Regions from separate parts of the Priestia sp. SRI_019 genome, predicted to be linked through region 1. Evidence: a T-box and tRNA genes for the amino acid it is inferred to sense, from the RefSeq annotation. Region 1 holds a T-box; the other holds one or more tRNA genes.
The links. A T-box is a leader RNA that pairs with one kind of tRNA and senses whether it is charged. The one in region 1 lies ahead of pheS (phenylalanine--tRNA ligase subunit alpha), so its partner is inferred to be a tRNA-Phe.

Region 1 (10,635 bases):
ATGGATCTGTTAACACCATTGTAATTGACAAAGATTCTGGTTCATTGGGATTGCTGTATTTTTCTCCTTCAAATAAAATACCTTTATACGTTAGTAGAAAATTTTTGCGGATATTCGTTTTTTCGTCAACAACAAAAAATTGCTGATGTTCCTGAGCTGCTACAAGCTTCCGCTTTGGACTGCGAAAATGCTGAACCAGCTTTAATAGTGTGTAAGCAACAAGCGCGAAAATGAACACGCGAACGATAACAATAACAAACATAACGCTCCCTCCTTTACAAGGCACAGTTTTCTTACTTTACGTTCGAGTTTCTAAAAAGTTTCATGATTTTTGATATAATTTCTTTATTGGTTTAAAAAGAAGAAGATATACATAATTACAGGAGTGATTACATTGAATTTACAACAGCTATTTACCATGCAGCGCCAGCTGGATCAGCATATAGAGGACAAGCATGAGCTTCATAAGGAAAACTTGGTTCCGAGAAAGCTTTTAGCACTGCTTGTCGAAATCGGAGAGCTGGCAAACGAAACGCGCTGCTTCAAATTTTGGAGCGTCAAACCTCCGGCTGAAGACGCTGTTATTTTAGAAGAATTTGTGGACGGCGTACATTTTATCCTTTCTTTAGGGATTGAAAAAGGATACGCTGATTTAACTGAGTTACCAAATGCAAAAGCAAGCGATTCAAAAACAGCACAATTTTTACAGGTATTTGCACAAGTTGCTGCTTTCGAGCAGGATCAGTCGAAAGAAAACTATGTGGACATGTTTGTATCTTACATGACGCTTGGCGATATGTTTGGTTTTTCCGCTGAACATATTGAAGAAGCGTACGTCTCAAAAAATGAAGTGAATTTTAAGCGCCAAGAACAAGGATACTAGAAATAAAGGGATGGGAAATTTTACTTCAACCTCTTTTTAGCTATAATAGAGGTATACATATGAAAGGGGTAATCCATATGACAAAGTTAGATGAAACATTGACAATGCTTAAAGCACTAACAGATGCAAAAGGAATTCCTGGAAATGAGCGTGAACCGCGTGAGGTTATGAAGAAATATATTGCACCTTATGCAGATGAAGTAACGACGGATGGGCTAGGCAGTTTGATTGCAAAAAAAGTAGGCAACGAACAAGGACCTAAAATTATGGTAGCCGGTCACTTAGATGAAGTAGGCTTTATGGTGACTCAAATTGATGAACGCGGCTTTATTCGTTTTCAAACGGTAGGCGGATGGTGGTCGCAAGTTATGCTTGCTCAACGCGTAACCATCGTTACATCTAAAGGAGAGGTAACGGGGATTATTGGCTCAAAGCCTCCTCATATCCTGCCTCCAGAAGTTCGTAAAAAGCCAGTTGACATTAAAGATATGTTCATCGATATTGGCGCTTCTAGCAGAGAAGAAGTAGCGGAGTGGGGAGTGAAACCTGGTGATCAGGTTGTACCTTATTTCGAATTTACGGTTATGAACAATGAAAAGATGCTGCTAGCGAAAGCATGGGATAACCGTATCGGCTGTGCAATTGCTATCGATGTATTAAAAGCTTTAAAAAATGAAAAACATGAAAATGTTGTGTATGGTGTGGGAACGGTGCAAGAAGAAGTTGGACTCCGAGGTGCAAAAACATCCGCTAACTTTATTGAACCGGATATTGCATTTGCTGTTGATGTCGGTATCGCTGGAGATACACCTGGTGTTTCTGATAAAGAAGCATCTTCTAAAATGGGAGATGGTCCGCAAATCATTTTATATGATGCTTCCATGGTTTCTCATAAAGGACTTCGAGATACAGTGGTAGATGTGGCAGATGAATTAAATATTCCATATCAATTTGATGCAATCGCTGGAGGGGGTACGGACTCAGGTTCTATCCATATTTCAGCTAACGGGGTGCCTGCACTTTCAATTACGATCGCAACTCGTTATATCCATTCTCATGCAGCGATGCTTCATCGTGATGATTATGAAAATGCAGTCAAATTAATTGCCGAAGTAATTAAACGTTTAGACCGAAATACGGTTAACGCAATTACGTATAATTAAAAAAAGCTCATTCTCCTAGGAGAATGAGCTTTTTGCTGTACATAGGAAAAGGCTATTTATTTTAAACCGTTTTCAAGCGTTGTCAGAATTTCTTCTTTTTCTGATTCTGGAGACTTTTCCCAAAGCACCTCAAATAAAACACCAAGTCCAGGGAGCATTTTTTCTTCGCCGCTTTGAATAGCGTCAGAAATTGTAGCTTCAAGCTCTTCTTTTGAGTTTCCTGAAACGTTTGCAATAACAGCATTTCGTAAATTAAGATCCATCATTTTCACCTCAGCTATCGTAAAGTTACCAATAGTTTTTGTTTTCTTTGCGATTTCTATGTACAATAAAGTGAAACTTATCTAATGATTATTGAGCAAAATGTAATCGAACTATTTATTTTTATATAGATAAAGGAGTTATGTTTGTGAAACAAATTGATTCAGTTAAAAATCCACAGGTAAAAGCGTGGAAAAAGCTGCATAATAAAAAAGACCGTGATAAGCAGGGCCTTTTTATGGTAGAAGGCTTTCATTTAGTCGAAGAAGCTATCAAAAATGAGGATTGCGTAAAGGAACTAATTATACGCGAATCGATCGAAGTGCCAGCACAGTGGAACATAGACGGTATCGAAATAACCGTTGTTAACGAAGCAATAATCAAATTATTATCTGACACCGAAACACCTCAAGGAATTATCGCTGTGTGTTTTCAAACGAAGCATGCAGAAATCATTCATACAGCGCAGAAAGTATTGCTTTTAGACGCGGTGCAAGATCCAGGTAACCTAGGTACGATTATTCGAACCGCTGATGCTGGGGGAGTGGACGCTATTATCGTTGGAGAGGGCAGCGTGGATGTGTACAACCCAAAAGTCGTTCGTTCAACGCAAGGAGCGATTTTTCATCTTCCAATTGTAAAAGGTGATTTACTCGAAATGATTTCACTGTTAAAAGAAAGAGGGATAGCGATTTACGGCACGTCGCTACAAAATGGAAAGGTCTATACACACATAAAACCTTCAAACGAATTTGCGCTGATTGTGGGAAATGAAGGAAACGGCGTAAGCGAGAAAGTGCTGGAACAAACGGATCAGAATCTGTACATTCCCATCTATGGAAAGAGCGAGTCGCTAAATGTTGCCATCGCTTCTGGAATCTTACTTTATTATTTACGCGGAATGTAGTTGCATCGAGAACGTGTTTTCACTATAATAATACAATAGTTACATATGTAAAAAACGATGAAAGAGAGCAGTAGCTTATGTCCGTTTATGCAGGGAGAAAATGCCGTGACTGAAAGCATTTTTATAAATGTAATAAGTGAATTCACCTCTTGAGTTGACACTTAGACCATCTTACATAGATGTAAAGGTGTTCCGGAGATTCCGTTAACTTGAATGAAGTGAACTGTATACGTCTGCGTATATAGTTAACAAGGGTGGTAACGCGACTAATCCTCGTCCCTTTTTTGGGAGGAGGTTTTTTTATTTGTCATTTTTTACGTTAAAAGGAGGAATAAGTGATGAAAGAACGTTTACAAGAACTTCAACAAGAAGCAATTGCAAAAGTCGAAGCAGCAAGTGCTTTAAAAGAATTAAACGACGTACGCGTAGCTTATTTAGGAAAGAAAGGCCCTATCACAGAAGTACTTCGCGGTATGGGAAAACTTTCAGCCGAAGAGCGTCCTGTAATGGGAGCACTTGCAAATGAAGTGCGTGAAGCTATTGCATCTAAAATTGAAGAAAAACAAACGGCGTTAGAAGCAGCTGAGGTAGAGCGTAAACTTGCTTCAGAAACAATCGACGTAACGCTGCCAGGACGCCCTGTTAAAGCAGGTACGCATCACCCGCTAACAAGCGTGGTTGAAGAAGTAGAAGATTTATTCTTAGGAATGGGCTATGAAGTAGCAGAAGGACCGGAAGTAGAGCAGGACTACTATAATTTCGAAGCGCTGAACTTGCCAAAAGGTCACCCAGCACGTGATATGCAAGATACGTTCTATATTACGGAAGAAACGCTTCTTCGTACGCATACATCAACTGTTCAAGCTCGTGTTATGAACAAGAATGAAGGCAAAGGACCTGTTAAAATTATTTGCCCGGGTAAAGTGTATCGCCGCGATGACGATGATGCTACGCATTCTCATCAATTCATGCAAATTGAAGGTCTTGTAGTAGACGAAAACATTCGTATGAGCGATTTAAAAGGCACGCTTGAAGTATTTGTGAAAAAGATGTTCGGTGCAGACCGTGAAATTCGTCTTCGTCCAAGTTTCTTCCCATTCACTGAGCCGTCTGTAGAAGTAGACGTATCGTGTGCAAAATGTGGAGGTAAAGGCTGTAATGTATGTAAACAAACAGGCTGGATTGAAATTTTAGGAGCAGGCATGGTTCATCCAAATGTCCTTGAAATGGCTGGATACGATTCAACTAAATATCGTGGATTTGCTTTTGGAATCGGTGTAGAGCGTATTGCTATGTTAAAACACGGCGTGGATGATATTCGTCATTTCTATACAAATGATGTTCGTTTCTTAGATCAATTTAAACAAGTATAAAGGAGGGACTACGATGTTTGTATCTTATCGTTGGTTACAAGAGTATGTTGACTTATCAGGCGTAACGGCAGAAGAGTTAGCAGATAAAATCACAAAAAGTGGAATTGAAGTTGAAGGTGTAGAAAACTTAAATAAAGGCATCAGCGGAGTAGTAATTGGTCACGTTGTAGAACGTGAACAGCATCCAAATGCTGATAAATTAAGCCGCTGTCAAGTAGATCTTGGCGGAGGAGAAATCGTTCAAATCGTGTGCGGAGCACCGAACGTGGCACAAGGTCAAAAAGTAGCGGTTGCAAAAGTGGGAGCTGTACTTCCAGGTAACTTTAAAATCAAGCGTGCTAAGCTTCGCGGTGAAGAATCGAACGGTATGATTTGTTCTCTTCAAGAGCTTGGCATTGAAAGCAAGCTTGTGGCAAAAGATTATCAAGAAGGCATCTTCGTGTTCCCAAGCGATGCTGAAGTAGGAGCGGATGCGCTAGATGCATTAAACTTAAACGATGAAGTATTAGAACTAGGGCTAACACCAAACCGTTCAGACTGCTTAAGTATGTTAGGTGTAGCACATGAAGTGGCTGCTATTTTACGTCGTGAAGTGAAGTATCCGTCAGTAAACGTGCAAACGTCTGATGAGCAAGCAGCTGATTATATTTCCGTTAAAGTAGAGGCAAAAGCAGACAATCCCCTTTACGTAGCGCGCGTTGTGAAAAACGTAAAAATTGCTCCGTCACCATTATGGATGCAAACGCGTTTAATGGCAGCTGGTATTCGACCTCATAACAACGTTGTTGATATTACCAACTATATTTTGCTTGAATACGGCCAGCCGCTGCATGCTTTTGACTATGATCGTCTTGGTTCAAAGGAAATTGTTGTACGTCACGCGTCAGAAGGCGAGAAGTTTGTAACACTTGATGACCAAGAGCGTGTATTAAAAGGCAATCAGCTTGTCATTACAAACGGAAGTGAGCCGGTAGCTCTTGCAGGTGTAATGGGCGGAGCGAACTCCGAAGTAAAAGACGATACGGTAAATGTTCTCATTGAATCAGCTTACTTCAAAGGCTTAACGGTTCGCCAAGCTTCAAAAGACCACGGTCTTCGCAGTGAGGCAAGCGCTCGTTTTGAAAAAGGAATTGATCCTAACCGTACGCGTGTAGCTGCTGACCGCGCAGCAGAATTAATGGCTGAATACGCTTCAGGTGAAGTGGTAAGCGGTAATGTAGAAGTAGATACACTAACTGTGGAACCTGCTGTTGTAGCTGTGTCACTTGGACGTATTAACGATGTGCTTGGTACAGAGCTATCAATGGAAGAAGTACAAGACATTATGAACCGTCTTCAATTTGAAAACAAAGTGGAAGACGAAACCATTGTTGTAACAGTGCCAACTCGTCGAGGCGATATTACAATTGAAGAAGATATCGTCGAGGAAGTAGCGCGTATGTATGGCTATGACAACCTTCCTACAACACTTCCTGTAACAGTGGCAACTCCAGGGAAGTTAACGGAGTATCAGCTTGGACGCCGTAAAGTTCGCCGTTTCTTAGAAGGTGCGGGACTAGCACAAACAACAACATATTCGTTAACGAGCGCTGAAAAAGCTACTCAGTTTGCACTAAATGCAACAAGTACCATTGGTTTAGCAATGCCGATGAGTGAAGATCGCAGCATCCTTCGTCAAAGCTTAGTGCCTCATTTGCTAGAAGCAGTGAAGCATAATAATGCTCGCCAATCGGATTCTATTGCACTATACGAAACAGGCTCAGTGTTCTTGTCTAAAGGTGAAGGAGAATTACCGGATGAGCAGGAGCGTGTAGCTGGGGCAATCACAGGTCTATGGCATGCTCACGGCTGGCAAGGTGAAAAGAAAGTCGTTGATTTCTATGTGATTAAAGGTGTACTAGAAGGGTTATTTGCACAGCTTGGTTTGGAGAAACGAATCTCATATGCTCCCGTTAAAAAAGACGGTATGCACCCTGGACGTACAGCGGCTGTATGGTTAGATGAAAAAGAAATTGGATACGTAGGTCAAGTTCATCCTGTTGCTCAGAAACAGTATGGTCTTCGTGAAACGTACGTATTTGAATTACACCTTCAAGAGCTATTAGCTGCAGATGTCGAAGAAGTTCGTTATTCAGCTATTCCAAGATTCCCATCTATTACACGTGATATTGCACTTGTGGTAGATAAAAACGTTCTTGCAGGAGAAGTTCAGCGCGTCATCTATGCGGTGGGCGGAGAACTTTTAAAAGACGTGACGGTATTTGATCTATATGAAGGAGAGCGTATGGAAGAAGGCAAGAAATCTGTAGCTTTCTCTTTACGTTACTTAGATCCTGAACGTACATTAACAGATGAAGAAGTAGCAAAAGCACATGGTGCAGTGTTAGAGGCTGTAGAAAAAGAATTTGGTGCAACACTTCGTTCATAAGAATAAGAAAAGAGATGTGGATTTCCACATCTCTTATTTTTTAGCTAATTTTAAAGCTTTTTCTGTATTAGCAAAATGAATTTTAGCTAAGGAGTTCAGCGCATTCACGCCATGTTTCTTAATGATTTTAGCAGCGGCGATATCAACTTGTGCGCCAGCTCCGCGAGGAATAACCATCCCGGTCTTTTCCGTCAGCAAATCCATTTGTTTTAAAAATGCGTATCTGGCAATAATGGAAGCAGCAGCTACAGATAAATGAACGCTTTCTCCTTTTGTGCTGAAAAAGACATTTTCTTTGATAATTTCTTTTTCCTTTGCCACATGTTTATAATAGGTGTTTTTTTCGACAAACTGGTCAATCAAAATGGCATCGGGTTTTTCAGGGTCCAATTTTTTTAACACGTTGGATAAAGCTTTGTTGTGTAACAGAGCTTTCATTTTACCTTGTGACATGCCTTTTTCTTGAAATGCATTATACTTTTCGTTATGTAAAACAAGCAAACTATAGGGAATAAACGAAACAAGCTGCTTGGCAATTTCAATGATCTTAGCATCCGTTAACTCTTTTGAATCTCGTACTCCTAATTCTTTTAACAAAGGAAGCTGCTCTTTTTGAACATAGGCAGCAACTACGGTCATAGGACCAAAATAATCTCCCGTCCCTACCTCGTCAGAACCGATGACAGATAGTGAGCTGAAGTTTGATGGGAGGTGTGAGACAGGAGCCTTTTTCGCAGCATCTAAAGGGCCTCCCCACTTAGCCGCTTCTGTTTCAGCTTCTTTTCCTTGAAAAAGTACTTTTCCAGAGCGATACGCAGTGATGGAACAGCCGGGAGTTTTAGCTGCAAAAATACTTCCCTGCGGAAGTTTGGGCTGTAGATAGGATGTGTAATGAATCTTCATTTTAGCTATTTGATCAGCTGATACCTTAATAACAGCATGTGACATAATGCTTCACTCCTTTCGGGGTATTTTAGTTTACTTTATAAGCACTATCCCTTATGATAGCTTAAATATAGATATGTTTCCATTGAAGTCTTCTTCGTGGTATGATAGGGATTAGGATTTTTCGTGGAACGGAGGATTTTCTCGTGTCAAGACAAGATAAAACACGTGCGACAGTTGACATCTTTGGTCAGCAGTACAGCATCGTCGGTAGCGAAAGTACAAGCCATATTCGACTTGTCGCCTCTATAGTGGATGAAAAAATGCGTGAAATCAGTACTAAAAACCCTTCTTTAGATATCAATAAATTAGCAGTATTAACAGCTGTGAATGCTGTACACGAATATATAAAACTGAAAGAAGACTATGAGAGACTTGAACAAAAACTTTATGGAAAAGAGGAATGACTGAGTCAATGCTTAATATCATTTTAATTATATTGCTTCTTTTAGGCTTTGTAACAGGTCTTAAAAGAGGATTTATTTTGCAGCTCATTCATATTGTCAGTTTTGCGGTTTCGTTTATCGTCGCTTATATGTTTAGTGGAGATTTGGCAAGCCGACTTCGCTTGCTGATTCCGTTTCCGGACAATATTCAGCAGCAAAGTGTCGCATCGTTTGTATTTGATTCTGGAACGATAGAAGACGCTTTTTATCGAATGATTGCATTTGCGATTTTATTTTTTGCTACTCACATTGTACTTCGCCTTGCAGGCTCTGTTTTAACGGCTTTAACCGAACTGCCAATTCTGCGCCAGTTAAATAAATGGGGCGGAGGTGCACTTGGATTCGTTGAAGTGTATATCATCGTTTTTATTTTGTTATACATTGGAGCCGTGATTCCTGTAAGTGAAATTCAAACGCCAATTCAACAGTCTTCAATTGCAATCAATATCGTACAAAATACTCCATACTTATCGTCTGCGATTCAAGATTTGTGGACTCAGTATGGTGTAATGTAATGAAATTACAATAGCTTGTTGAGAGGGTGTGTCGAAAGTGTCATAATACTTTTGAGATACCCTCTTTTTTTATCGCAGTCTGACCTGCGGTTTTCACGAGGATAAAAATATGTCTAGATGAAAATTTGGGAGAGTACATATGTCACTCATCATGTTTTTGAAAGTTTCGTTATTATGATAATAGGCTGGTGAAAAGAGATGAATAAAAAGGATATTATTAAATTGTTAGAAACAATTGCTACATATATGGAATTAAAGGGAGATAACCCTTTTAAAATTTCTGCTTTTCGAAAAGCAGCTGCAGCGCTAGAAACGGACGAGAGAACGCTGACAGAGATTGAGGATTTTACCAAGCTCCAAGGGATTGGAAAAGGAACGGCTGCAGTCATTACAGAGTATATGGAAACAAATGAGTCAAGCGTATTAGAAGAACTAAAGCAAGAAGTTCCTGAAGGACTTATTCCTTTGCTTAAGCTGCCGGGGCTTGGAGGTAAAAAAATCGCTAAATTATATAAAGAGCTAGATATTCAAGATATGGAATCACTGCATCAGGCCTGTATGGAAAATCGAGTGCAGGGACTAAGCGGTTTTGGTAAAAAGACAGAAGAAAAAATTATCGCTGCTATTGAAGAGTTTGGGAAGCGTCCTGATCGTTTGCCTCTTGCTTTTATGCTTCCAATAGCAGAAGAAATTTTAGAAGCCCTTAAACAGATGCACAGCATTGAGCGTTTTTCTCAAGCAGGGAGCATTCGCCGCATGAGGGAAACCGTAAAAGATCTTGATTTTATTATTTCAACAGCTGAGCCTCATGTTGTCCGTGAACAGCTAGTATCGCTGCCAAATGTGAAGGATATCATTGCAAATGGAGATACAAAAGTATCGGTAACGTTAGCCTATGAGTACGATGTGTCTGTGGATTTTCGTCTTGTAGAAGATAAAGCGTTTGCCACAACGCTTCACCATTTTACAGGGTCAAAAGATCATAATGTGCGTATGCGTCAATTAGCAAAAGACCGCAGTGAAAAAATTAGCGAGTATGGCGTTGAAAATGCGGAGACAGGCGAAGTCATGACTTTTGAGTCTGAACAAGCATTCTATGAACATTTTGGGCTGTCTTTTATTCCGCCGGAACTTCGTGAAGATGGAACGGAAGTAGATGCATTTGTAAAGCCTCAAACGCTTGTGACCTACGGTGCCGTAAAAGGTGATTTGCATATGCACTCCACGTGGAGCGATGGGGCGTATTCAATTGAAGAAATGGCGGAAGCATGTCGCGCACGAGGCTATGAGTACATGGCGATTACAGACCATTCTCAGTATTTAAAAGTAGCGAACGGTCTAACGCCTGAACGCATTCGTAAACAGCGTGAAGAAATTAATCGTTTAAACGCACAGTTCGATGATTTTACAATACTAGCAGGAATTGAAATGGATATTTTGCCTGATGCAACACTTGATTATGATGATGAACTGCTAGCTGAGCTAGATTTTGTTATTGCGTCCATTCACTCTAGTTTTTCGCAATCACGCGAAGAAATTATGAATCGCTTAAAGCAAGCGTTAAACAATGTTCATGTAGATTTAATCGCTCATCCGACCGGTCGTTTGATTGGTCGCCGCAACGGATATGATGTAGATATTGATATGCTGATTGAATTAGCTAAAGAGACAAAAACGGCTCTTGAACTAAACGCGAATCCAAACCGTTTAGATT
Region 2 (10,635 bases), on a different contig from region 1:
GACTCTTCCTTTTACATTTGTATTTGGTATTGGTGGATTAGCAATAGGAATGCTTTACCGACAAAAACAAAAAAGGTATACCATTTTACTAGGCGGAACGGTTGCATTTAGTTTAGGTTTACTTTTATTGTTTGTAGGAGCAAATGTCATTTTTAATGTTAATTTAATGGAGCAAATAAATAATGCTTTAGATCAATCAATTAATCAAAGTATTGAAATGATGAAAAGTTTAGGGCAAGACGTTAAGGAATCTCAAATTGACCAAATGAGAGATGCATTTGATATGTTTAAAAATCTATTGCCTCTATTAATTGTTATAGGTGGAGTTATTCTGGCCTTTTTCTCTCAGCTTATTGCTACGCCTATTCTTAAAAGAACAGGTTATGAGGTGCAAGCATTCCCGCCTTTTCGTGAATTCAAACTTCCTAAAAGTATTCTATGGTATTATTTGATTGCATTAATCTTATCCTTCCCATCTTTTAATATTGAACAAGGTACATTTATGTACGTAGCCATTATCAACATCGTGATGGGACTGCAAATGCTAGTCGTGTTACAAGGGATCTCTTTTATTTTCTATTTCTCACATCAAAAAGGGTATGCCAAAGCAATTCCAATTGTTGTAACAATTTTAGCATTAATTATTCCAATTATCCTTCAAATTGTGCGCATCTTAGGTATAATTGATTTAGGATTTAATTTAAGAAAACAATTAGACACAAAAAAGTAGATATTGTGGAACTTAAAAAAGTAGGAGCTGAAATGGATGCCTGTCTTTACAAAAAAGAACGTTATTCGCTATCCATTTTACTCATTGTATAGTATAGCTCTGATTTTAGTAGGTATCGTGACCTATCATAATTGGATCATAGGAATGATAGGCTTTATATTACTATTAGCCTGTCTTTTTCTATACATGAGAATGGAGCGAATGCTGTCCGATGAGTTTGAAACCTATATTTCAATGCTGTCTCATCGGCTGAAAAAAGTAGGCGAAGAGGCATTAATGGAAATGCCGATTGGGATTATGCTGTTTAATGATGAATATCAAATTGAATGGACCAATCCTTTTCTAGCATCTTGTCTCGGTGAAGACACACTAGTGGGAAGATCATTATACGATGTAGCCGAAAGTATTATTCCACTCATCAAACAAGAAGTGGAAACAGAAGTTGTCACGTTGCATGATCGGAAATTTAAAGTGGTGATTAAACGAGACGAGCGCTTACTGTACTTCTTTGATATTACAGAGCAAATAGAAATCGAAAAATTGTATGAAGAAGAACGAACAAGTTTAGGTATTATCTTTTTAGATAATTATGATGAACTAACGCAAGGAATGGATGATCAAGTTAAAAGTAACTTGAATAGCCAAGTAACCTCTATGTTAAATAGTTGGGCTCAAGAATATGGTATTTTTATTAAACGTACGTCTTCCGAGAAATTTATTGCGATTATGAATGAACAAATCTTAATTCATTTAGAGAGAAGCAAATTTTCTATCTTAGACCAAGTTCGAGAAGAGACGTCTAAACAAAATATACCGCTTACATTGAGCATTGGTATCGGAGCTGGTGCTGCTGATTTACCTGAGCTGGGTGCTTTAGCTCAATCTAGCTTGGATTTGGCCTTAGGTCGAGGCGGAGATCAAGTAGCGATTAAACAGCCGAATGGAAAAGTGAAATTCTTTGGGGGCAAGACAAACCCAATGGAAAAACGGACGCGCGTGCGTGCAAGAGTTATTTCTCACGCGTTAAAAGAGCTCATTACAGAGAGTGGAAAAGTGATTATCATGGGTCATAAGTATCCAGATATGGATGCTGTAGGAGCTGCTATTGGGATATTAAAAGTAGCCCAAGTAAATCAGAAAGACGGTTTTATCGTATTAGATCCTGATCATATCGATACAGGTGTTCAGCGAATGCTAGAAGAGATTAAAAAGAAAGAAGGCCTGTGGGAGCGATTTATTACGCCTGAAGAAGCCTTAAATCTTGTAAGTGATGATACTCTTTTAGTAGTAGTGGATACGCACAAGCCGTCCATGGTTATTGAAGAAAGATTATTACATCGTATTGAAAATGTCGTGGTCATTGATCACCATAGACGTGGAGAAGACTTTATTGAAGATCCTCTTCTTGTCTATATGGAGCCATATGCTTCCTCGACAGCAGAGCTCGTTACTGAGCTTCTTGAATACCAGCCAAAACGATTTAAAATTGATATGCTAGAAGCAACGGCACTTTTAGCCGGTATTATTGTCGATACAAAAAGCTTTACATTACGCACGGGATCTCGTACGTTTGATGCAGCGTCCTTTTTACGTTCTCAAGGCGCAGATACGGTTCTTGTTCAAAAGTTTTTAAAAGAAGATATCACGCAATATGTACAGCGAGCACGCTTTATTGAACATGCAGAGATTTATACAGCAGGTATTGCCATTTCACGAGCTGAACCAAACAAAATGTATGATCAAGTGTTAATTGCGCAGGCTGCAGATACGCTGCTTTCAATCAACGGAGTAGTTGCTTCGTTTGTTATTTCTAAGCGACGGGATAATCTAATTGGTATTAGTGCTAGATCGCTTGGAGATATCAATGTACAAGTTATTATGGAAAGTCTCCAAGGCGGAGGCCATTTAACGAATGCTGCTACTCAGCTTCAAGACATTAGTTTGGATGAAGCTGAAGAACGGCTTAAACAAGCAATTGATGAGTACTTAGATGGAGGTAAAAAATCATGAAAGTAATTTTCTTAAAAGATGTAAAAGGAAAAGGCAAAAAAGGTGAAGTGAAAAATGTTTCAGACGGTTATGCACATAACTTCTTATTAAAAAATGGTTATGCTGTTGAAGCTACAGGCGGTAATGTGAAAGTATTAGAAGCACAAAAAAATAGAGAGCAAAAAGATGCAGCTGCAGAACTTCAAGCAAACAAAGAGTTAAAAGCAACTCTTGAAGAACTAACAGTGGAATTAACAGCAAAATCTGGTGAAGGCGGCCGTTTATTCGGTTCTATCACAAGCAAACAAATTGCTGAAGAATTAAAGAAAAAGCACAAAATTAAAGTAGATAAGCGTAAAATTGAATTAAATGATGCAATTCGCGCATTAGGCTACACAAATGTACCGGTTAAATTACATCCGGAAGTAACGGCTACGGTAAAGGTACACGTGACTGAACAAAAATAAACGTACGATTGAAAAATAGGTAAATAATATAAAGGGTTGGCGCGGACTTGTATTTGTTCGCGCCAACATTTATGATGAAAGAAAATACTGAAAGAATATAAGAGGGGCATAGAAATATGAGTGATCTTTTTGCTGATCGTCTTCCGCCTCAGAATATTGAAGCAGAGCAAGCGCTATTAGGGGCCATTTTCTTAGAGCCTTCTTCTTTAACCTTAGCATCTGAACTGCTAATACCTGAAGATTTTTACCGGGCATCGCACCAGAAAATCTTTACATGTATGCTGAAACTTTCTGACCAAGGTGAACCGGTTGATTTGGTAACGGTAACGTCTGAATTAGCCGACCAAAAAATCCTAGAAGAAGTTGGCGGCGTATCGTATTTAAGTGATTTAGCTAACTCTGTTCCAACGGCTGCAAACGTAGAGTATTACGGTAAAATCGTAGAAGAAAAGTCGATTTTACGCCGTTTAATTCGTACTGCAACGCATATTGCTTCAGAAGGATATGCAAGGGAAGACGAAGTGGAAGTTTTATTAAATGAAGCGGAAAAAAACATTTTAGAAGTAGCACAGCGTAAAAACAGCGGTGTGTTTCAAAATATTAAAGATGTACTTGTACAAACGTACGATGATATCGAAGTTCTTCACAATCGAAAAGGTGACATTACAGGTATTCCAACCGGGTTTAGTGATTTAGATAGAATGACAGCAGGGTTCCAGCGAAATGATTTAATTATTGTAGCGGCCCGACCATCGGTAGGTAAAACGGCTTTTGCCTTAAATATTGCGCAAAACGTTGCAACGAAAACGGATGAGAACGTAGCCATCTTCAGTTTAGAGATGGGTGCTCAGCAGCTTGTTATGAGGATGCTTTGTGCGGAAGGAAATATTGATGCACAAAGGCTGCGTACAGGTTCGCTTACAGCGGATGACTGGGGAAAGCTCACTATGGCAATGGGATCTTTGTCCAATGCAGGGATTTATATCGATGATACACCGGGTATTCGTGTAGGTGAAATTCGTTCTAAGTGCCGTCGCTTGAAACAAGAAGGCGGGCTTGGGATGATTTTAATTGACTACTTACAGCTCATTCAAGGAAATGGACGAAGCGGAGAAAACCGACAGCAGGAAGTATCTGAAATTTCTCGTGCGTTAAAAGGTTTAGCTCGTGAATTAGAAGTTCCTGTTATCGCCTTATCACAGCTTTCCCGTGGAGTAGAGCAAAGACAAGATAAGCGGCCAATGATGTCTGATATCCGTGAATCCGGAAGTATTGAGCAGGATGCCGATATCGTAGCTTTCTTATATCGTGAAGACTATTATGAAAAAGATACAGAAAATCAAAATATTATCGAGATTATTATAGCCAAGCAGCGTAACGGTCCAGTTGGAACCGTACAGCTTGCCTTCGTAAAAGAGTACAATAAATTCGTTAATCTCGAGCGGCGCTTCGACGACGCAGGAGTGCCGCCTGGTGCATAAAACCTCTCATATTGAGAGGTTTTATTTTATTGTTATCGCATTCGTTCCGCAAAATACGATATATTTGTAATAACTTTTGTTAAATCGTTCGGATTTAATTGACTTTAGCGTGATAAATTGATACACTTATCCATGGTTAAATTATGTCGTAGTGAGCTGTTGCTTACTAAGCGGAGGTGCTTAAGATATGTCTTCAGTCGTTGTAGTAGGAACACAATGGGGAGATGAAGGAAAAGGGAAGATTACAGACTTCCTATCAGAAAATGCAGAAGTGATTGCACGTTACCAAGGTGGGAACAATGCAGGTCACACAATTAAGTTTAATGGTGAAACTTATAAGTTACATTTAATTCCTTCAGGTATTTTTTATAATGACAAAACATGTGTAATTGGAAACGGTATGGTTGTCGATCCAAAAGCGCTTGTTCAAGAATTAAAATACTTACATGATCGCGGTGTAACAACAGAAAACTTACGTATTAGTAACCGAGCTCATGTGATTCTTCCATATCATTTAAAATTAGATGAAGTTGAAGAAGAACGTAAAGGTGAAAATAAGATTGGTACAACGAAAAAAGGTATTGGACCAGCTTATATGGATAAAGCAGCACGTGTTGGTATTCGAATTGCCGATTTACTAGACCGTGAAGTATTTGAAGCAAAATTAACACAAAACTTAGCTGAAAAGAACCGCCTTCTTGAAAAAATGTATGAAGTAGAAGGCTTTACATTAGAAGAAATTTTAGATGAGTACTATGATTATGGTCAACAAGTTGCAAAATATGTTGTTGATACATCAGTAGTATTAAATGATGCGTTAGACGAAGGACGTCGTGTACTATTTGAAGGCGCACAAGGTGTTATGTTAGATATCGACCAAGGAACATATCCATTTGTTACATCTTCAAACCCAGTAGCGGGTGGAGTAACAATTGGCTCTGGTGTAGGTCCATCTAAAATCAAACACGTTGTAGGTGTATCAAAAGCGTATACAACTCGTGTTGGTGACGGTCCTTTCCCAACTGAATTAACAAACGAAATCGGTGATCAAATCCGTGAAGTAGGACGTGAATATGGTACAACAACTGGTCGTCCTCGCCGTGTAGGTTGGTTCGACAGTGTAGTTGTACGTCATGCTCGTCGCGTTAGCGGAATCACAGATTTATCTTTAAACTCAATTGATGTATTAACGGGAATTGAGACATTAAAGATTTGCGTAGCTTACCGTTATAAAGGGGAAGTTATGGAAGAATTCCCTGCTAGCTTAAAAACACTTGCAGAATGTGAACCTGTATATGAAGAGCTTCCAGGTTGGACAGAAGATATTACGGGTGTGAAAACATTAGATGAATTACCTGATAACGCTCGCCATTACTTAGAGCGCGTGTCTCAATTAACAGGTATTCCTTTATCTATTTTCTCTGTAGGTCCAGATCGTACACAAACAAATGTATTACGTGGTGTATATAGCTAAATAAAAAAGGTTAGCTCCTCGTGAGCTAACCTTTTTTATTTGTAATTGGTGCTTTGTTAACAAGATTTTTTAAAAAAGGTCAATAATAAAAAGAAAGTTTTAAAAAAACTATTGCATTCATAGGAAATATCATGTTATTATAATAAACGTCGCTAAGAGATATAACATGAGCCATTAGCTCAGTTGGTAGAGCATCTGACTTTTAATCAGAGGGTCGAAGGTTCGAGTCCTTCATGGCTCACTTTTGTTACAACGTGGCCCGTTGGTCAAGCGGTTAAGACACCGCCCTTTCACGGCGGTAACACGGGTTCGAATCCCGTACGGGTCATTTTTAATATTTTTAATATATAGCATATAGACTGAGGTCCCGTGGTGTAGCGGTTAACATGCCTGCCTGTCACGCAGGAGATCGCGGGTTCGATTCCCGTCGGGACCGCCATTTTGGCTCGGTAGCTCAGTTGGTAGAGCAAAGGACTGAAAATCCTTGTGTCGGCGGTTCGATTCCGTCCCGAGCCATCAAAAAGCATGACTTTATTTAAAGTCATGCTTTTTTCTTTTATTTACATTTAAAAGAAAACGTTATTTGCTTTGTATCTCTTTTGTGGTAATATATTACTTTTGTATTTAGAGATGGTTGAAAATCATATATCTTCATGTATAGTAGAGGATGAACTTGTGACGTTTCAAGGGTTATCAAGTATAATAAAACTACGGTATTCAAACAGTATGAATACTATCTTTTATATTTTGCTTCAACTAATAAAGGAGAACGATGATCATGGATAAACGTATTTTAGTCGTAGATGATGAAAAGCCGATTGCAGATATTTTAAAGTTTAATTTGCAAAAAGAAGGTTATGAAGTATTTTGTGCTTATGATGGCGTAGAAGCACTTGAAAAAGTGGAAGAAGTACAGCCTGAAATGATTTTATTAGATATTATGCTTCCTCAGAAAGATGGAATGGAAGTTTGCCGAGAAGTGCGCAAAAAATATGATATGCCAATTATCATGTTAACAGCAAAAGACTCTGAAATTGACAAAGTTTTAGGTCTAGAATTAGGTGCAGATGATTATGTAACTAAGCCGTTTAGCACGCGTGAATTATTAGCACGTGTAAAAGCTAATTTACGTAGACATCAGCAGGTAGCTGTTCCAACGGAAGAAAGCGAAACGAATGAAATAACGATTGGAGCACTTGTTATTCACCCAGATGCTTATATCGTGTCTAAGCGCGGAGAAACGATTGAACTGACTCACCGTGAATTTGAGCTGCTGCATTATTTAGCGAAGCACATTGGGCAAGTCATGACGCGTGAACACTTGCTTCAAACTGTATGGGGTTATGACTATTTTGGTGATGTGCGTACGGTAGATGTAACAGTTCGAAGGTTACGTGAAAAAATTGAAGATAATCCAAGCCATCCAATGTGGATTGTAACAAGACGTGGAGTAGGCTATTATTTACGCAGCCCAGAGCAGGAGTAATTTTAGATGAAGAAAGTAAGGCTCCTGCAATCTATTCATTTAAAGTTTGTATTGATTTATGTGCTGCTCATTTTAATTGCGATGCAAATTATTGGGGTCTATTTTGCACGACAATTAGAAAAAGAATTAGTTAACAACTTTCGAACGTCTCTTCAAGAGCGGACAGACTTGCTGACGTATAACATTGGACAAGAAATGGTGAAAAATCGTGATGATGATTCACCCACTCTTGAGGAAGACTTAAAGACTATTTTACGAGATTTTGCTTCAAGACCCAATTTAGCTTCAAATGATATGAATGACATCTCTGAAGTAAGAGTCATTGACCAAAATAGAAGAATCATTGCTACATCGAACTCAAATCCTCAACAGATCATAGGTAAAAAGACTAATGATTTAGCGATTACAAATGCGTTGTTAGCAGGAACGAACTCTGATAATGTATTTGTTGATCAAAGCGGACAGCGAATTAGAGTTATGATACAGCCCATTCGTTTACAGGATAAAGTAGGTGCCAGTCAATCAAATTCAACTAATAAAAATGGAAAAGTTCAGTCTAGCGAAGAAATCTTAGGGGCTATTTACTTAACAGCTTCCATGGAGCCTGTTTACGATCAAATGAGTAATATCAATCAGATCTTTAAGGCAGGTACGGTGATTGCTCTTTTTATTACAGCTATTTTAGGCGTGTTTTTAGCTCAGACGATTACTCGTCCAATGTCTGAAATGAGAAAACAAGCACTTGAGATGGCCAAAGGGAATTTTACGAGAAAAGCTAAAGTATACGGGTATGATGAGATTGGTCAGCTAGCTCTCACATTCAACAACTTAACAAGAAAGCTTCAAGAAGCACAGGCAACTACAGAAGGGGAGCGCCGTAAGCTTAGCTCGGTATTAGCTCATATGACGGACGGCGTTATTGCGACGGATCGAAAAGGAAGAGTAATTTTAATTAATGATCCAGCTGCAGCTATGCTAAATGTTTCACGTGAAACGGTTTTGTCTGACCCAGTTGTTTCCCTATTAGATCTTGAAGAAACGCATACGTTTGAAAGCTTGCTTGCTAATCAAGAGTCATTAATTTTAGACTTTAGTACAAAATCCGATCCCTTTATTTTAAGAGCTACCATTTCCGCTATTCAAAAAGAGACCGGTTTTATTAACGGGATTATCATTGTCTTGCATGATATTACAGAGCAGGAGAAAATTGATCAAGATCGCCGAGAATTTGTAGCGAATGTTTCACATGAATTGCGTACGCCGTTAACAACGATGCGCAGTTATTTAGATGCGCTTGCAGAAGGAGCATGGCAAGATAAGGACTTAGCTCCAACATTTTTAAATGTAACGCAAACAGAAACAGAACGAATGATTCGTCTCGTTAACGACTTGCTTCAATTATCTAAGCTAGATAGCCAAGACTACCGATTTAGTCGTGACCCAATCAATTTTGTGAAGTTCTATCATTACATCATTGATCGCTTTGAAATGACAATAGAACAAGGTATTTCGTTCGTGCGCGACTTGCCAAATGAAGCAATCTATGTCGCTATCGATCAAGATAAAATTACACAAGTATTAGATAACATTATTTCCAATGCAATAAAATATTCGCCTGAAGGTGGAACCATTACGTTTTCAATTGCTCAGCATACGCATGAAATTGTTGTGAGCATTAAAGACCAAGGTATGGGAATTCCAAAATCAAATTTAGCTAAAATTTTCGAACGCTTCTATCGTGTAGATAAAGCACGAACGCGTAAATTAGGCGGAACAGGATTAGGGCTTGCTATTGCCAAGGAAATTATTGAAGCACATGATGGACGCATTTGGGCAGATAGTCAGGAAGGAAAAGGAACAACGATTTACTTTACTCTTCCGATTGAAAGTGAGAATGATGACGAATGGGAATGAGATATGAACATATCAAAACGGCCATCTTAGTTGTTCTCGTCGCTTCCAGTTTAATTATGACTTATCATATATGGACGTATCAGCCTTCTTATAAGGTCATTTCAAAGAATCAACATTTACAGGAAGTTGAAGTGAGTTCAAAAAGTAAAATAGAAGATCATATTCTTCCAACAGAAGTTCTCTATCATCGAAACGATAATCACTACATGTCTCACGACGAAGATGATGTAAACAAATGGGTAAATGAAATGAAAAAGTGGAAATTTTCGAATGTGACGGACGTTTCGGATGCCATTTCTCCTGATGGATTTTTAAATTATGTCCATGGAAGTAATTCTATTGAAGTGCTGTATCCAGACGCGCTGCCTTTGAAAACATTTCAACAGCTTTTTTCATTTTCTCAAACGTCTTTGCCTAATCAAACATTTGACCGTGTACTCATTAAAATTAAGCGTACACCTTCCTTTTTCGTGAGCGTGTATCTTGTGAATTATGAGCAAAAAAAGATTTATTCGGTTACAGTCAAGAATTTGGCCAAAGATGATATCAAAGAATTAGAAGACAAAATGAAACGTACGTATGCCCCGAGCTTTGTATATAAAGAAAACAAAAATCGGTATATCTTCCTTCCGGAAAACAATATCACGATGAATAGTGAAGTCTACTATACTAGCATGAGGCATTTAGATATTGAGAAATATAAGGAAGCGCTTTTTAACAACCCAGACTATGCACGGAAAGAAACGTCTACAAACCGAGATGTCTACACCGAAGGTACAAAAGTGATTAATGTTAATACGAAGACAGATGTGATGGAATATGTGAATCTTGTAAATTCCACGACCGAGGTAATGGAAGATTATAATTTAATAAATCGCAGCTTTAGCTTCGTTAATGACCACGGCGGCTGGACGGAATCTAATTACAGGTTCAACAGCTGGAATCGTATTACAAAAGAAATTAGCTATCGTTATTATAAAGATAACTATCCCGTGTACAGCAATCAGGGAATGACTGAAATATATCAGAGATGGGGAAATGCGGAGATTTTAAATTACCGTCGTCCTCTTTATCGTTTTGTAAGAGTACAGGAT

Region 2: it encodes a tRNA-Phe, which carries the amino acid that the T-box ahead of pheS (phenylalanine--tRNA ligase subunit alpha) is inferred to sense. The anticodon was not compared.

Annotation. Positions count from the first base shown of each region.
Region 1 covers NZ_JBYCZN010000001.1:156,360-166,994, forward strand. Annotated here, with positions in the region: gene AC2YJL_RS00775 (hypothetical protein) at 1-262, opposite strand, end outside; gene AC2YJL_RS00780 (dUTP diphosphatase) at 395-883, shown strand; gene AC2YJL_RS00785 (M42 family metallopeptidase) at 961-2,046, shown strand; gene sspI (small acid-soluble spore protein SspI) at 2,103-2,309, opposite strand; gene AC2YJL_RS00795 (TrmH family RNA methyltransferase) at 2,450-3,214, shown strand; T-box leader at 3,263-3,498, shown strand; gene pheS (phenylalanine--tRNA ligase subunit alpha) at 3,553-4,587, shown strand; gene pheT (phenylalanine--tRNA ligase subunit beta) at 4,601-7,015, shown strand; gene rnhC (ribonuclease HIII) at 7,049-7,963, opposite strand; gene zapA (cell division protein ZapA) at 8,107-8,367, shown strand; gene AC2YJL_RS00820 (CvpA family protein) at 8,364-8,921, shown strand; gene polX (DNA polymerase/3'-5' exonuclease PolX) at 9,120-10,635, shown strand, end outside.
Region 2 covers NZ_JBYCZN010000004.1:335,114-345,748, reverse strand. Annotated here, with positions in the region: gene AC2YJL_RS22610 (YybS family protein) at 1-730, shown strand, start outside; gene AC2YJL_RS22605 (DHH family phosphoesterase) at 767-2,740, shown strand; gene rplI (50S ribosomal protein L9) at 2,737-3,186, shown strand; gene dnaB (replicative DNA helicase) at 3,303-4,667, shown strand; gene AC2YJL_RS22590 (adenylosuccinate synthase) at 4,855-6,141, shown strand; tRNA gene AC2YJL_RS22585 (tRNA-Lys) at 6,310-6,382, shown strand; tRNA gene AC2YJL_RS22580 (tRNA-Glu) at 6,398-6,469, shown strand; tRNA gene AC2YJL_RS22575 (tRNA-Asp) at 6,505-6,580, shown strand; tRNA gene AC2YJL_RS22570 (tRNA-Phe) at 6,585-6,657, shown strand; gene yycF (response regulator YycF) at 6,920-7,627, shown strand; gene walK (cell wall metabolism sensor histidine kinase WalK) at 7,634-9,541, shown strand; gene AC2YJL_RS22555 (YycH family regulatory protein) at 9,532-10,635, shown strand, end outside.